2 regions of the Mycobacterium sp. Aquia_216 genome follow, and region 1 is predicted to be linked to the other one. Evidence: predicted binding sites of a transcription regulator. Region 1 holds the regulator's gene; the other holds the start of a gene.
The links. Region 1 encodes LexA, which represses DNA repair genes until DNA is damaged. Its sites were predicted from a motif close to CGAACANNTGTTCG; they were not measured.

Region 2: a site for LexA is predicted at 2,039-2,052, ahead of ruvC (crossover junction endodeoxyribonuclease RuvC). Genes of this name have one in related genera too.

Annotation. Positions count from the first base shown of each region.
Region 1 is NZ_CP113529.1:2,487,073-2,494,979, reverse strand. Features, by position in the region: gene OK015_RS11640 (peroxynitrite isomerase) at 1-343, opposite strand, end outside; gene nrdR (transcriptional regulator NrdR) at 348-812, opposite strand; gene OK015_RS11630 (LysM peptidoglycan-binding domain-containing protein) at 969-1,463, opposite strand; gene lexA (transcriptional repressor LexA) at 1,758-2,459, shown strand; gene OK015_RS11620 (LGFP repeat-containing protein) at 2,478-4,838, opposite strand; gene OK015_RS11615 (acyl-CoA dehydrogenase family protein) at 5,364-6,524, opposite strand; gene hflX (GTPase HflX) at 6,601-7,907, opposite strand, start outside.
Region 2 is NZ_CP113529.1:2,595,112-2,603,018, reverse strand. Features, by position in the region: gene ruvB (Holliday junction branch migration DNA helicase RuvB) at 1-807, opposite strand, end outside; gene ruvA (Holliday junction branch migration protein RuvA) at 804-1,418, opposite strand; gene ruvC (crossover junction endodeoxyribonuclease RuvC) at 1,415-1,996, opposite strand; gene OK015_RS12270 (DUF4178 domain-containing protein) at 2,203-2,814, shown strand; gene OK015_RS12265 (DUF2617 family protein) at 2,824-3,336, shown strand; gene OK015_RS12260 (DUF4247 domain-containing protein) at 3,333-3,764, shown strand; gene OK015_RS12255 (DUF350 domain-containing protein) at 3,779-4,234, shown strand; gene OK015_RS12250 (polyamine aminopropyltransferase) at 4,231-5,829, shown strand; gene OK015_RS12245 (YebC/PmpR family DNA-binding transcriptional regulator) at 5,981-6,736, opposite strand; gene OK015_RS12240 (hypothetical protein) at 6,871-7,152, shown strand; gene pdxT (pyridoxal 5'-phosphate synthase glutaminase subunit PdxT) at 7,149-7,745, opposite strand; gene tesB (acyl-CoA thioesterase II) at 7,742-7,907, opposite strand, start outside.

The DNA.
Region 1 (7,907 bases):
GTCCGACCGACGTGGTGGCCAACTCGATTTCGATGACATCGCCGGTCACTTCATAGGAGCCGACCTCGATTTCGGTGACGCCGCTGGGGTGCGCCAGCACCAGCTCGACGTGACCGGGCTCCGGCACCCGCAGATAGCCGGTCTCGGCATGCAGCGGTTTGCCGTCGGCTACCCCTTTGGTCTTTTGCGCGTAAGCCAGAAACGGTTTGCCCACATGGGAAAACACCACTTCCTCGAGATACTCGAAGGGCTGGATCGTCGGGTACTCGCCCGCGCCACGACCGGCCCAGGTGCCGAGCAGCGGCGCGAGCGCCGCGAGATCGGGATGCAAGTCGCCAGGCATGCCGTCAGCCCGGTGTCGATACTTTGCGATGCTTGCGAAGCGCCGCGATCTCGCGCTCGAAATCGTCGGCCGAAGAAAAGGACCGGTATACCGACGCGAAGCGCAGGTAAGCCACCTCGTCCAGGTCACGCAACGGGCCGAGGATCGCCAGGCCGACCTCGTGACTGGGCACTTCCGGCGAACCGGCCGCACGCACCGTATCTTCCACCTGCTGGGCCAGCAGATTCAGCGCGTCCTCGTCCACCTGACGGCCCTGGCACGCCCGGCGAACGCCCTTGATGACCTTTTCGCGGCTGAACGGCTCCGTGACGCCGCTGCGCTTGACCACGGCCAGGACCGCGGTTTCTACCGTGGTGAAGCGCCGCCCGCACTCCGGGCACGACCGACGCCGCCGAATGGCTTGGCCTTCATCGGTTTCCCGCGAGTCGATCACCCGGGAATCGGGATGGCGGCAGAACGGACAATGCATGACCGCTCCTTCGCTGTGCCGGCATCTCGCGGAACACTCCGAGCGTACCTGGGCACGACCGCGCCGGGCCAATGCAGCCGCGACACGCGTGGTGATACCGGAGGATGAACTGAGGAGCCTTGGCGTAGAGCGGTTTTCGCCATCACCGGCGCGGCGTCAGCCGACCGGCGCGATCAGCGTCTGACCCGCGGCCAGCGCCGGCGAGCTCAGGTTGTTCAGTTCGCGGATACGGTCGGCGACCGCGCGGACCGGGGCTTCCGGGGCCACCCGGTGCGCCACGTCCTGTAGCGATTCGCCCGGCTCGACCTTTACCACGGACAGCCGGTCCGGCACGGGAGCGGCCGCCGCGGCGGAGTCGCCGTTGGCGATCTGACCGAGATTCGCAACCAGGCCCAGCCAGAGGGTGATGATCCCGGCCATCAGGGCCAGACCGATCGTCGTCCCGACCGTCGCCGGGCGCCGGCGGTGCGGCGCGGCCGACATCGCGACGCCGGTGCCCCGGTAGCGCATCGGAGTCCCGGCCGGGCGTGACTGCCCGGCGCGGCGCGACCGCAGTGCGCGTTCCTGGTCATAACGAGGCCGTCCGACCAGCCCGTCGCTCGGGCGCCGCACGTTGTTGGTCCGCGGTGAGACTGTGTGCATGAGCGTCATGTGCGTTCCTCCGGTCAACTAATCCTCGCTCGTGCGTTCGACCCTATCGCTCGTGTGTTCGAAATCCGAACATTTGAGCGAAGCGTGTCGCACGAGCAAAACGCTAGACCATGCCACCGACAACTTGTCCCGGTCGCTATCGATGCCATAAAGCACAAGTACCCGGTCTTTTCGAGAGTTACACCATTGTTATTCGCAGAGTGCCGCGAATCACTTCTCCGGGCCGCCCCAGGTGCGACACGCCAGTCGAACACATGTTTGATTCTTGGATTCAGGCGGGCTACATTCAGTGCCATGAGCGACAGCAACGACACCTCAGCAGCCGGACCGGACGGCCGGTTGCACGCCGTGGATTCATCGCTTACCCAGCGGCAACGCACCATCTTGAACGTCATCCGCGAGTCGGTGACCACCCGCGGATACCCGCCGAGCATCAGGGAGATCGGCGACGCGGTCGGCCTGACGTCGACATCCTCGGTGGCTCACCAATTGCGCACCCTCGAGCGCAAGGGATTCCTGCGCCGCGACCCGAACCGTCCCCGGGCCGTCGACGTCCGCGGCGCCGACGAAATGGTGGTGGCAGCGCCGGCCACCGAGGTCGCCGGGTCCGACGCCTTGCCGGAACCCACGTACGTCCCCGTGCTTGGGCGCATCGCGGCCGGTGGACCGATCCTGGCCGAAGAAGCCGTCGAGGATGTCTTCCCGCTCCCCCGCGAGCTGGTCGGCGAGGGCACGCTGTTTCTGCTCAAGGTGGTCGGCGACTCGATGGTCGAGGCGGCGATCTGCGACGGCGACTGGGTGGTGGTGCGGCAGCAGAACGTCGCCGACAATGGCGACATCGTCGCGGCCATGCTCGACGGTGAGGCCACCGTCAAGACGTTCAAACGCGCGGGCGGTCAGGTCTGGCTGATGCCGCACAACCCCGCGTTCGATCCCATCCCGGGCAATGAGGCGACCGTGCTCGGCAAGGTCGTCACGGTGATCCGCAAGGTATAGCGCCGAGCGGACCGGCGTTCAGTCTGCCTTGATGAAGCCGTTGACCAGCGCGGCTTCCTCGCTGGAGAACCAGATTTCGGCCAGCGTGTCGTGGTAGAGGTCGCTATCCGGCGTGTAGTACAAACCGAAGCGGGGGCTGGCCTTGATCGGATAGCCGTCGGGCATCTGGTACGGGTCCTCTAACGGCAAATGGATCGTCGGACGGCCGGATTGCCCTAGTGCGCCGATAGCCGCGGCCGGCGCGAGGTCCGCCTCGTCATCGGTGTCCGCTGCGGCGTGGCGCCCTCCGCCTCTCGGTGCGGCCCCGGACGCGACGCCGAGCGCAGCCGCCAGGCCGGATGCGGCCCCACCCGCGGCGGCAGCACCGGACGCGGCCGCAGCACCCGATGCGGCGTCGCTCGCGGCAGCGAGATCGGGCGGCGTGTGCGGCACGGCGACGTCGGGATAGGCCGCCTCCTCATCGTCGGCTCCGGGGTAACCCGCGTCCGCGTACGCGGCATCCTCGTCGGCGTAATCCAGATAACCGGCCTCGTCGGCGACGGCAGCGTCCGGGTAGGCGGCTTCCGGGCCGGCGGCATCGGTGTAGTCGGCATCGGTGTAGGCGGCATCGGCAAGGGCATCCGGATAACCGGGCACGTCGGCCTCGTCGCGGTAGCCGGCCTGCGGGAGCTCGTCGCCGTACCCGGCCTCGATCAGATCTTCCGCCGACACCACCGGGATGGAATCGGTGTCGACCGAGTCGGGATCCCGCTCGTCGACCCCTAGCTGATCCCACTCCTCCTCGGAAACGGATGCCCGGTGGTCGTACCCCTCGTCGTCGGCCAGCTCGGCGGTTTCGGGTGCGTGCGGCCATCTGGCTCGCGGCACCTCGTTGGCCTCGTGGTGCTCCGGTGCGTTCAGGTCGCTGAATGACAGGTGCTCGGTGGAGGCCTCGGCGTAATCGGGCCCCCAGCGCGGCTCGCCCGTGTCGTCGTAGCCGCCGACATCGACGTCGCGCTCGATGTCGTAGGGCGCCGTCTTACGGCCGGCGCGATGCCGGCGCCACCGCACCGCCACAAACACCGCGAGCAGCACCAAAACCAGCAGCGGGACCAGGGCGAACACGTACCACCAGCTCCAGGTGAACCACTTCTTGGCGTGCGGAGGCATCGCCGTGCTGCTCGGCTGGTTCTGGCCCGACACCTGCAAGCCGGACAACAGCGGGGCCAGGTTGGCCGGGTCGGTGGAGAAGGTGTTCTTTGCCCGATTCCACGAGATCTTGCCGCCGGTGAACTTCTGCGAGATCACGTCGCCGTCGACGGTCTGGTCGCCGAGCGGCGCGCCGAGCTTTCCGGTGGCGCCGCGCAGCTTGTCCCAGGCAGCCTTCATCGCGCCGCGTACGACGAACGCGCCGTGATCTGAGGTCCAGAAGATCACCGGCTTGTCGGCCGCCGAGAACGTGGCGATCCGGCTGTTGGGACTGACGCCGCCGTCGGACTCGTTGGCGGTCGGGAAGCCCAGGTCACTGCTGACCGGGCCACCCAGCGACTCGTACTTCGTCAGAATGTCGCTTTCGATCGCGGCCGCACCGGTTGCCGGGCTGAAGAACACCTTGCCGCCGGCGAAGTTCTGGGCGATGCCGTCGCCACCGATCGGATACTGACCACCCTGCTTGGCGCCCAGCTGACCGCTGGCGCCGCCGGCCGCGCGCCAGGCCATGTTGATGGCCGCGGCGGGATCGATCGCTACCTGCAAGCCTTTCAGCTGATCGGCCAATCCCGCTGGCTCAGTGGTGAATTCCTTGGTCTTGCGGTTCCAGGAAATCTGGCCGGCGCCGAACTTCTGGGTGGACACCTCGCCGTCGTACGTCTCATCCGCGACCGGGGCGCCGAGGACACCGCCCGAGCTGCCGAGCTTGTCCCAGGCGGCGTTCAGCGCGCCGCGCACGACGAACGCCCCATGGTCGGGTGTCCAGAAGATCACCGGCTTGTCGCTGGCCGAGAACGTCGCCACTCGGCTGTCCGGCCCCGCCAGACCGGGAACCTCGTTGATGGTCGGAAAGCCCAGGTCGCTACCGGCCGCACCGCCCAGCATGTCGTACTTATCCAGGATCGGCCCGTAGATGAATCTGGCACCGGTGGCGGTGGTGAAGTACATCTTGCCGCCGTCGAAGTCGCACGCGAAGCCGTCGGCGACGGGGTAGACATCGCCCTTGCGGGCGCCCAGCGGCGAGGTGTCGCCGCCGGCCTTGCTCCACTCCGCCATGATCGCGGCTTCGGCGTCACCGATCGGAGACGCTGAGACGGTAGGTGCCAGTAGCACGATGGCCAACGCTGTGGTCGCCACGCTGATCAGCGCCCGACCGGCGAGCCTGCGCACGTGACCTCTCTTCCCGTTCACCAAGCCTCCCAGCCGACGGATATGCCCTTATGTATGGCCATGCCCGTACCCTGCGGCCCCTGCGCGAGCTTGGTCCCCCAAACGCGCGTTACGAACCCCACCGAGGTTCGTATTATCGCCGAGCTCGCATAACTTTGCTCCAGCGAACAAGAAATACGAAGGCAATTCGCGAATATTACGAAAACGGATACCACTCCGATGTCGAAATGATGCCGGACGACGATCGTGTCGCGACCGGTCCTGCCTCAGAACACACCGGGGGTGGGTGATTCCGCGCTCGACGTGGTCGAAAGGCATGCGCCGACCGTACGCGAAGCGCCGGCTATCCACTCGAGCAAAGAAGCATTTCATGGGCATCGACTATTTTGCCGCAAATCCAAGCAATGACAGCGTAAGCAGAGGAGTTGCGCTTCGTTCGTGTCACCGCCCGCGCGGGCTGCGCGCGGATGTCCACGATTCGTTGTTGCGTGACAGCGAGATTGGTTCACCACCGCCGACGCTAGCCGACGGGGTGCGAGCACGCGGCTAGACCCCGAGGCTGCGCCCGATGATCTCCTTCATGATCTCGGTCGTGCCACCGTAGATGGTCTGCACCCGTGCGTCGAGATAGGCACGCGCGACTGGGTATTCGCGCATGTAGCCGTAACCGCCGTGCAGCTGCAGGCAGCGGTCGATCAGGTGGACCTGCTTCTCGGTGGAATACCACTTGGCCATCGCGGCCTGCTCGGCGGTGAGTTTGCCCTCCAGGTGCAGCGCGATGTAGTTGTCGACCATGATGCGCACCACGGTGGCCTCGGTCGCCAGCTCGGCGAGCACGAAGCGGCTGTTCTGAAAGCTGCCGATCGGCTTGCCAAAGGCCTTGCGCTCCTTGGTGTACTGCAGCGTCTGCTCCAGCACGCTCTCCATCGATGCGGCTGCCATGATGGCGATGTTGATCCGCTCCTGGGGCAGGTTCCGCATCAGGTAGATGAAGCCCTGGCCCTCCTCGCCCAGCAGATTCTCGGCCGGCACGTGCACGTCGGTGAAGGACAGTTCGGCGGTGTCCTGTGCATCCAGGCCGATCTTGTCCAGATGCCGGCCCCGCTCAAAGCCTTCCATGCCGCGTTCCACGACGAGCAGCGAAAACCCTTGAGCGCCTTTGTCCGGATCGGTCTGGGCGACCACGATGACCAGATCGGAGTTGATCCCGTTGGTGATGAACGTCTTTGACCCGTTGAGCACATAGTGATCGCCCTGCCTGACCGCGCGAGTCTTGATGCCCTGCAAGTCGCTGCCGGTTCCCGGCTCGGTCATCGCGATCGCGGTGATCAGTTCCCCGGTGCAGAACTTGGGCAACCAACGCTGTTTCTGCTCCTCGGTCGCCAGCGACAACAGGTACGGCGCCACGATGTCGTTGTGCAAGCCGAACCCGATGCCGTTGTAACGCCCGGCGGCGGTTTCCTCGGTGATGACCGTGTTGTACCGAAAATCGGGATTGCCACCGCCGCCGTATTCTTCGGGCACCGCCATGCCGAGGTAGCCCTGCTTGCCTGCCTCGAGCCAAACGCCCCGATCCACGATCTTCGCCTTGTCCCATTCGTCGTGATACGGGGCGACGTGGCGATCCAGGAAAGCCCGGTAGGACTCGCGGAACAATTCGTGCTCGGGCTCGAACAGGGTGCGCTGGAACTTGACGGCAGTGCTCATCGATGACCTCCGGCGAATGGGATTCTGCCGCCCAACATATACCAACCAGACGGTTGGTAGGCAGACGGCGTCGCGCTCAGCGAGTGGAGAAGTCTCGCAGGCTCGCGGCCAGCGCGACCGGAACCCGGGCCTTGATCCGCGTCCCCTCGGAGTTGTGCTCAGCCTGCTGGACGCGACCGTCGGCGTGCACGCGCGCCACCAGATCACCGCGATCGTAGGGAATCACCACGTCGACCGCGGTGTCGGTCGGAGCCGCGAGCTCCGCCATCCGCCGGCGCAGCGCGTCGATGCCGTCGCCGGTGTGCGCGGAGACGAACACCGCACCGGGCAGCCCGTGCCGCAGCTTGGCCAGCATCAGATCGCTGGCCGCGTCGATCTTGTTCACCACCAGCAGTTCGGGCGGCGGATCGCCCTTATGGTCGGAGACCACCTCGGAGATCACCTGACGCACCGCGTTGATCTGGGCGGGCGGGTTGACGTCGGAACCGTCCACGACGTGCACCAGCAGATCGGCGTCGACGACCTCCTCCAGTGTCGAGCGGAACGCCTCGACCAACTGGGTGGGCAGGTGCCGCACGAATCCGACGGTGTCGGTGATCGTATAACGCCCGGCCGCCCCAAAATCGGGGCCGAATTCGGCGCGCCGGGTGGTGGGCTCCAGGGTGGCGAACAGCGCGTCCTGCACCAGCACCCCGGCCCCGGTCAGCGCGTTGAGCAGGCTGGACTTGCCGGCATTCGTGTAACCGACGATCGCGATGGACGGCAAGGCGGCGTGCAGCCGGCGGCTGCGCTGGGTGTCGCGGGCCTGCTTCATGTCCTTGATCTCGCGGCGCAGCTTGGACATCCGCTCGCGGATGCGGCGCCGGTCGGTCTCGATCTTGGTCTCACCGGGACCACGCAGACCCACACCGCCGCCGCTGCCGCCGGCGCGGCCACCGGCCTGCCGGGACATCGACTCACCCCAGCCGCGCAGCCGGGGCAGCATGTACTCCATCTGAGCCAGCGACACCTGCGCCTTGCCCTCGCGGCTGGTGGCGTGCTGGGCGAAGATGTCGAGGATCAGCGCGGTGCGGTCGATCACCTTGACCTTGACGGCTTTCTCCAGCGCGGTCAGCTGCGCCGGGGACAGCTCGCCGTCGCAGATCACGGTGTCGGCGCCGGTGGCCAGGACCACCTCCCGCAACTCCTGTGCCTTGCCGGAGCCGATATAGGTCGACGGGTCGGGCTTGTCGCGGCGCTGGATGAGCCCTTCGAGCACCTGCGAGCCGGCAGTTTCGGCCAGGGCGGCCAGCTCGGCCAGGCTGGCCTGGTTGTCGGCCGCGCTGCCGTCGGTCCACACCCCCACCAACACGACGCGCTCCAGCCGCAGCTGTCGGTACTCGA
Region 2 (7,907 bases), 110 kb from region 1:
CCCGAGCTCGTCGACGTCGTAGACCTCCAGCGCGGACTTGGCGACGTCACGGGTGATCACCCCGTCGGCGCGCACCTCGGCGAAATCGCGCACCCGGCGCAGCAGGCGGTTGGCGATCCGCGGCGTGCCCCTCGACCGGAGCGCGATCTCCGCGCCCGCGTCGGCGCCCAGCTCGATGCCGAGGATCCCGGCCGAACGGGCCAGCACCCGCTCCAGATCGGCCGGCTCGTAGAAATCCATGTGCGCGGTGAAACCGAAGCGATCACGCAACGGTCCGGTCAGGGCGCCGGACCGGGTGGTCGCGCCGACCAGGGTGAACGGCGCCACCTCCAACGGAATCGACGTTGCCCCAGGGCCTTTGCCCACGACGACGTCGACCCGGAAGTCCTCCATGGCGAGGTAGAGCATCTCCTCGGCCGGCCGGGCGATGCGGTGAATCTCGTCGATGAACAACACATCGTGCTCGACCAGATTGGACAGCATCGCGGCCAGGTCGCCCGCGCGCTCCAGCGCCGGCCCCGAGGTCACCCGCAACGAGGACCCCAGCTCGGCGGCGATGATCATCGCCAGCGACGTCTTGCCCAGCCCCGGCGGCCCGGACAGCAGGATGTGATCCGGTGTGCCGCCACGGTTTTTGGCCCCCTCGAGGACGAGCTGCAGCTGTTCGCGGACCCGGGACTGGCCGATGAACTCCCGCAACGAGCGGGGCCGAAGACTGACGTCGACGTCGCCCTCCCCAGACACCAGCGCCCCGGAAACATCGCGCAGGTCGCGATCCGAATAGTCCTCGGAATCGTCGTCGCTCATTTGGACCTACCCAGTAGCGACAGTGCGGCCCGCAATGCACCGGAAGTCGTTGCCTGCTCGCCTTTTTCGCGGCTGGCCGCCAGCACGTTGTCGGTGGCGTCCTCGGCCTGCTTGGCCGCGAAGCCCAGGCCAACGAGCGCCTCGACCACGGGACCGCGCACCGCGTGGCCGTTGACGGTAGCGCCCGCGGGTGCCGCCGCGGAGGCACCGGCCGGGTAGATCTTGTCGCGCAACTCCAGGACCATCCGCTCGGCGCCGCGCTTGCCGATGCCGGGCACCCGGGTCAGCGCGGTGATGTCGCCGTCGGCCAGCGCTTGACGCAGCGCCGCGGCGTCATGCACGGCCAGGGTCGCCATGGCCAGCCGCGGGCCGACGCCCGACACGGACAGCAGCGTCAGGAACAGGTCGCGGGTCTCGCCGTCGACAAAGCCGTACAGCGTCTGCGAATCCTCGCGAACGATCATCGCGGTGACCAGCCGGGCCTCGCTGCCGTGGCGCAGCGTGGCCAGCGTCGACGGCGTCGCGTTCACCCGGTAGCCGACGCCGGCGGCTTCGATCACGACATGATCGAGTGCGACCTCGAGCACCTCGCCGCGCACCGAGGCGATCATCGGGCCGCCCCCGCTTTGGCCGCCTTGGCCTTGGCGGCCAACTTGGCCCGGTAGGCCTGGCGCTGCTGGGCGGCCATCGCTTCGGCCGCCGCCATCCGGGCTAGCATCGGCGCTCTCCAGCAATGGCAGATGGCCAGCGCCAGCGCGTCGGCGGCGTCGGCGGGCGTCGGTTTGGCTTGCAGCTCAAGGATTCTGGTGACCATCGCGGTGACCTGAGCCTTGTCGGCGGTACCGTTGCCGGTGACCGCGGCCTTGACCTCGCTGGGGGTGTGGAAATGCACGCCGATATCGCGTTTGGCCGCCGCCAGCGCGATCACGCCGCCGGCCTGCGCGGTGCCCATCACGGTCGACACATTGTGCTGGGAGAACACCCGCTCGATCGCGATCACGTCGGGACGATGCGTGTCCAGCCAGTACTCGACGGCGTCGCTGATCGCCAGCAGTCGTTGCGGCAGCGCGGCATCCGACGGGGTGCGGACCACGTCGACGTCCAGCGCGACGACATGTCGGCCGCGCCCGCTTTCGACGACCGAAAGCCCGCATCGAGTCAGTCCGGGGTCGACGCCCATCACGCGCATAGCATGCTCCAACTTCGTCGACTTCTTGAAAATACCGTGGCCCGAACAGCTGTTCGATAGCGTAGCGGTCGGGTCCGACCGCTACGAACTCCGACACGCGGCGCCCGGGCCACTTTCGGGCCGGGCAGGTTGCGGCTCCGGACCCGGCAAAAGCTGTTAACTTAGGCCCACGTTCGCTCCACGGCCGCGGCGACGGGAGGGTCTGGTTGGGAACAGTGCTGGTGGTGCTGGCCGCGGTGCTGTTCATCGCGTCCATCATCGTGCTTGTCGTGGCGTCCCGGCGCCCCAAGGCGGCTGCCGGGCCGCGGGGACGCCGTGATCCCCTGGCCTTCGACGCCATGCCCCAGTTCGGGCCCCGGCAGCTGGGGCCGGGCGCCATCGTCAGCCATGGCGGGGTCGACTACGTGGTCCGCGGGTCGGTGACGTTCCGCGAGGGACCGTTCGTGTGGTGGGAACACCTGCTGGAGGGCGGCGACCGGCCGACCTGGTTCGCCGTCGAATCCGACGACGGGCGCCTCGAATTGGTCATGTGGGTTACCCGCAAGGACGTCACGTTGCAACCCGGCGACCAATACCTGGTCGACGGGATCTCGTTTCAGGAGTCCGAGCGCGGCCGGGCGTCCTACACCACCGAAGGCACGACGGGCCTGCCGGCCGGCGGCGAGATGGAGTTCGTCGACTGCGCGAACGCCGACGAAAGCGTGCTGCTCTCCTTCGAGCGCTGGGCACCCGGCACACCCTGGGAGATATCGACGGGCAAGCCGGTGCTGCCGGGGGAGCTCACCGTCTACCCGGCGCCCGCGCCGGGCTCCCCGTAGGGCCGCCCGGTGCCGCTCTATCAACTCGCCGTAGCTCCGGCCGACGTGTCCGGAAGAAGGCTGCGGCTCGCACTCAACGCACCCGCGCCGCCGCTGCTGGCGAGCCATTCGCTGCGGCATCCCGACGGTGGCGCACTGCGGCTCGGGGTGCTCGGCGCCTCACATCTCGTCACGATCGAGCACGCCGCCAGCACCTTCTCCGAGCAGGTGTCGTGCACCGCCGACAGCGACACCGGCAAGCTGCCCGAGCGCGCCGAAGCCGGCGGCTATTCGCTGGAATCGGCCACCGGTACGTACGACGAGACGACGTTTCGGCGATTGGCGCGCGAACTGCGCGACCGGTGCCGGACCGAAACCGGTTGGCTCGGCGGCACCTTCCCCGGCGACGACGCCGCACTGACCGTGCTGGCCGCCGAACCCGACGGCACCGGCTGGCGCTGGCAGACGTGGCACCTGTACCCGCGCACCCCGCTTGGCTCCGGCGGCGAAGTGGTCCACACTGCGAGCCGGTGGCGGCCGTGAGCCGCAAACACCTGTTCTGGCTTGCCGGTGGGCTGGCCGCGGCGTCGGTGGTGTGCTTGGTTGCCGGAATCATATTGCTGCAGAAGAATATTGCGTCGTATATCGCGAGCAACTATCGCGAGTACTCCCGCGATGCCAACGGAAAGCGATACCTCTGCAGCGGATCGCCGGACCAGGTGGCCGACACGATCGCGGACTATCAGGAGCCCGAGGCGCGCGCGGACAACGACAACACCGAATACCTGCGCTACAGCGACAATATCGTGACCGTCGGCCCAGATGGCACCCACCCGTGCAGCATTCGCGTCGAAAGCCTCGGCGCCGGATACAGCCACGGCTCTTACATCTTCCTCGGTCCCGGCTTCGGTCCCGGATCGCCGTCCAGCGGCTCCGGCGGTAGTCCCGGCGGCCCCGGCGGAACGAAATAACAAAGGAGACAACCATGTACCTCGCCTTCGATATCGGAAACGTGGACCTCGACCCCGTCCTGAAAGGCGTCGTCGCTTCACTGCTGTACTTCGTCGTCGGAATGGCGGTGCTGATCGTCGGCTTCTACACGGTCGACGTGTTGACTCCGGGCAAGCTGCGCCAGCTGGTGTTCGTCGATCGCCGCCCCAACGCCGTAATCGTGTCCTGCGCAATGTATGTCGCCCTCACCACCGTGATTGTCAGCGCCGTCGTCGACAGTTACAGCCAGTTGGGTCAGGGCCTCGTCGGCGTTGCGGTGTACGGGTTGATGGGTGTGATCCTGTTGGGCATCGCGCTACTGACGCTGCGTCTGGTGATCCCGGGCAGCTTCCACGAGCACATCGACGATGCCGAGCTGCATCCCGGGTCGTTCGCGGTGGCGGTGATGCTGTTGGCCGTCGGAGGAGTAACGGCCGCCGCGGTGTCATGACGACCACACGGGAAGCGGCACGGCCCGCGGAGACGTCGATACGCTGGCGAGCCCTGCTGCTCGCGGCCGTCGCCGCGTGCGCGGCGTGCGGCATCATTTACGAACTGGCGCTGCTGACGCTGTCGGCGAGCCTGAACGGCGGCGGCATCGTCGCCACCTCACTGATCGTCGCGGGCTACATCGCGGCGCTGGGTGTGGGCGCGCTGCTGGTCAAGCCGCTACTACGGCACGCGGGCATCATGTTCGTCGCCGTCGAGGCAATGCTGGGCATCATCGGCGGGCTGTCCGCGGCGGCGCTGTATGCGGTGTTCGCGTTCCTGGACGGCGCGATCGGGTCGACGTGGGTGCTGGCGATCGGCACCGCGCTGATCGGCGGCCTGGTCGGCGCCGAGGTGCCGTTGCTGATGACGCTGTTGCAGCAGAGACGAACCGCCTCCGTAGATCCGGCGACCGACACCGGCCGCACACTGGCCAACCTCAATGCGGCCGACTATCTGGGGGCGTTGGTCGGCGGATTGGTCTGGCCGTTCGCGCTGCTGCCGCATCTCGGGATGATCCGCGGCGCGGCGGCCACCGGCGTCGTCAACCTGGTCGCGGCGGCCATCGTGGCGATGTTCCTGCTGCGGCGCGTTATCTCCACAGCACAGCTGGCAACGGCACTGTGCGCTCTCGCCACGGCCCTCGGGCTGCTAGTGGTGCTACTGGTGCACGCGCATGACATCGAAACGACAAGCCGCCAAAGGCTTTACGCAGACCCGATCATCGCCTACCGGCATACCGCCTACCAGGAAATTGTCGTGACTCGACGCGACAACGACACCCGGCTCTACCTGGACGGCGGCCTGCAGTTCTCCACCCGGGACGAATACCGATACACCGAAAGCCTCGTCTACCCCGCGCTCGGCAAGGGCGCGCGCTCGGTGCTGGTACTGGGCGGTGGCGACGGCCTGGCAGCACGAGAATTACTGCGGCAGAACAGAATCGACAAGATCGTGCAGGTCGAGCTCGACCCCGCCGTGATCGAGATCGCCCGCACCACCCTGCGCGAGGCCAATGCCGGCGCGCTGGACAACCCTCGGGTTTCCGTCGTGATCGACGACGCGATGCGCTGGCTTCGGGCGACGCATCCGCAGTTGCGCCCGGCCGGGGGCTTCGACGCCGTCATCGTCGACCTGCCCGACCCGGACACACCAGTGCTGGGCCGCCTGTATTCAACTGAGTTCTATGCCCTTGTCGCGCATGCACTTTCACCCGATGGACTGGTCGTGGTCCAGGCAGGCAGCCCGTTTTCCACGCCGACCGCGTTCTGGCGAACGGTGTCCACCATGCGGTCCGCGGGGTATGCGGTCACGCCCTACCACGTGCATGTGCCGACGTTCGGCGACTGGGGTTTCGTGCTGGCGCGCCCCGGCCCGGACGGTACGGCCGCGCCGATACCCACCATGCCCGCCGACGCCCCGCCGCTGCGCTACCTCAGCCCACCGGTTCTGCAAGCCGCGACGGTGTTCTCCGACGACATCGCGCCGCGCCCGCTCGAACCGTCCACACTGGACAACCCGCGCATCGTCGAGGACATGCGGCACGGGTACGACTAGCCGGGCCTGCTGCGTCACCTCTGCCACTCCCGTACCCAACGGGAGGCATAGAGGTCTTTGCCCGCCTCTGAGCGACACGGTGGTTTGTCGCTCAGAGGCGGGCAAAAAGTGTGTCACCTGAGCCAGAGACGCGTGGGACAGATGTGCCGAACTACTCCTCGTCGAGAGCGGCCAACACCTCGTCCGACAGGTCGACGTTGGTCCACACGTTCTGCACGTCGTCGCTGTCTTCCAGGGCGTCCACCAGCTTGAACACCTTCCGGGCGCCGTCGACGTCGACCGGCACGCTGACCGACGGCTGGAAGCTGGCCTCGGCCGAGTCGTAGTCGATGCCGGCGTCCTGCAGCGCGGTGCGCACCGCGACCAGATCGGTCGGCTCCGAGATCACCTCGAAGCTGTCACCCAGGTCGTTGACGTCTTCGGCGCCGGCCTCCAGCACCGCCGTGAGCACGTCGTCCTCGGACAGGCCGTTCTTTTCCAGCGTGACGACGCCCTTGCGGGTGAACAGGTAGGACACCGATCCCGGATCGGCCATGTTGCCGCCGTTGCGGGTCACCGCCACCCGGACCTCCCCGGCCGCGCGGTTGCGGTTGTCGGTCAGACATTCGATCAGCACCGCAACCCCGTTGGGCCCGTAGCCCTCGTACATGATCGTCTGGTACTCGGCGCCGCCGGCTTCCTCGCCCGCGCCCCGCTTTCGGGCCCGCTCGATGTTGTCGTTGGGCACCGAGGTCTTCTTCGCCTTCTGAATGGCGTCGTACAGCGTCGGATTGCCCGCCGGGTCACCGCCGCCGGTACGCGCCGCGACCTCGATGTTCTTGATCAGCCGGGCGAACTCCTTGCCACGGCGCGCGTCCTTGACGGCCTTCTGGTGCTTCGTGGTGGCCCACTTGGAATGGCCGCTCATAAAAAGTCCTAGCCGTCCTATCTCATCGCTCTTTGTCTACAGGCCAGACGATTCTACTTGGACGATCGGGGCGGGCTCCGCGGCGACTTCCCCATCCGGCGCAGAACCCCCAGCCGGCACAGGAAACCCGGGCTATGTCCGGCCGCCGAAGCGATATCGCATGCGCTATCGCTTTTCGCACTCATCATCACCCCGCGCCGCTGGTGCTGATGTGGCTGGATGTGCACTGGGTTTCGAAGCGCGAGGTTTGGGAGAACCTGGAGAACGTGAATCAGCCGAAAGAACCCGAGGACGCGACGAAGTCGACCGAGGAACAGCGTCAGGTGCAAGAACAGTTGGAGCACCAGCACGACGACCCGGACGCACCGGGCTTGCACCAGTCCCAGCGCAACACCCCGGATGAGAGCACGCGCTAGTTCCGGCCCCTGACGATGTCGACGAACAGCTGGTGGATGCGCCGGTCCCCCGTCATCTCGGGATGAAATGCGGTCGCCAGCACGGCCCCCTGCCGGACCGCGACTGCGTGTCCCGCGGCCCGGGCCAGCACCTGCACGCCGTCACCGACTCGCTCGACCCACGGTGCCCGGATGAACACCGCCCGCACCGGGCCGTTTAGACCCGTGAACTCGACATCTCCTTCGAACGAATCGACCTGACGTCCAAAAGCGTTGCGCCGCACGGTTATATCGATCGCGCATAACGGCAGCGCCTGCCGTCCGTTGACGCCGGCGTCAAGGATTTCGCTGGCCAGCATGATCATGCCGGCGCACGCGCCGTAGGCCGGAAGCCCGTCGGCCAGCCGCGCCCGCAACGGTTCGAGCAGGTCGAGGTCGAGCAGCAAGTGGCTCATCGTGGTGGATTCCCCGCCCGGAATGACCAGCCCGTCGATCGCCTCGATCTCGCTGCGGCGACGCACCGGCAGCGACTCGGCTCCAGCCTCGCGCAGCGCTGCCAGATGCTCGCGAGTGTCGCCTTGCAGCGCCAACACGCCGACTCTCGGGCGGCTCACGGCTGGTATCCGCGCTTGAAGCGGGTCAGCCCCTCCTGCATGACCGCCGCGACCATCTCGCCGGACTGGGTGAAGATCTTTCCTTGGCACAGCGAGCGGCCGCCGCTGGCCGACGGCGAGGACTGGTCGTAGAGCAGCCACTCGTCGGCCCGGAACGCCCGC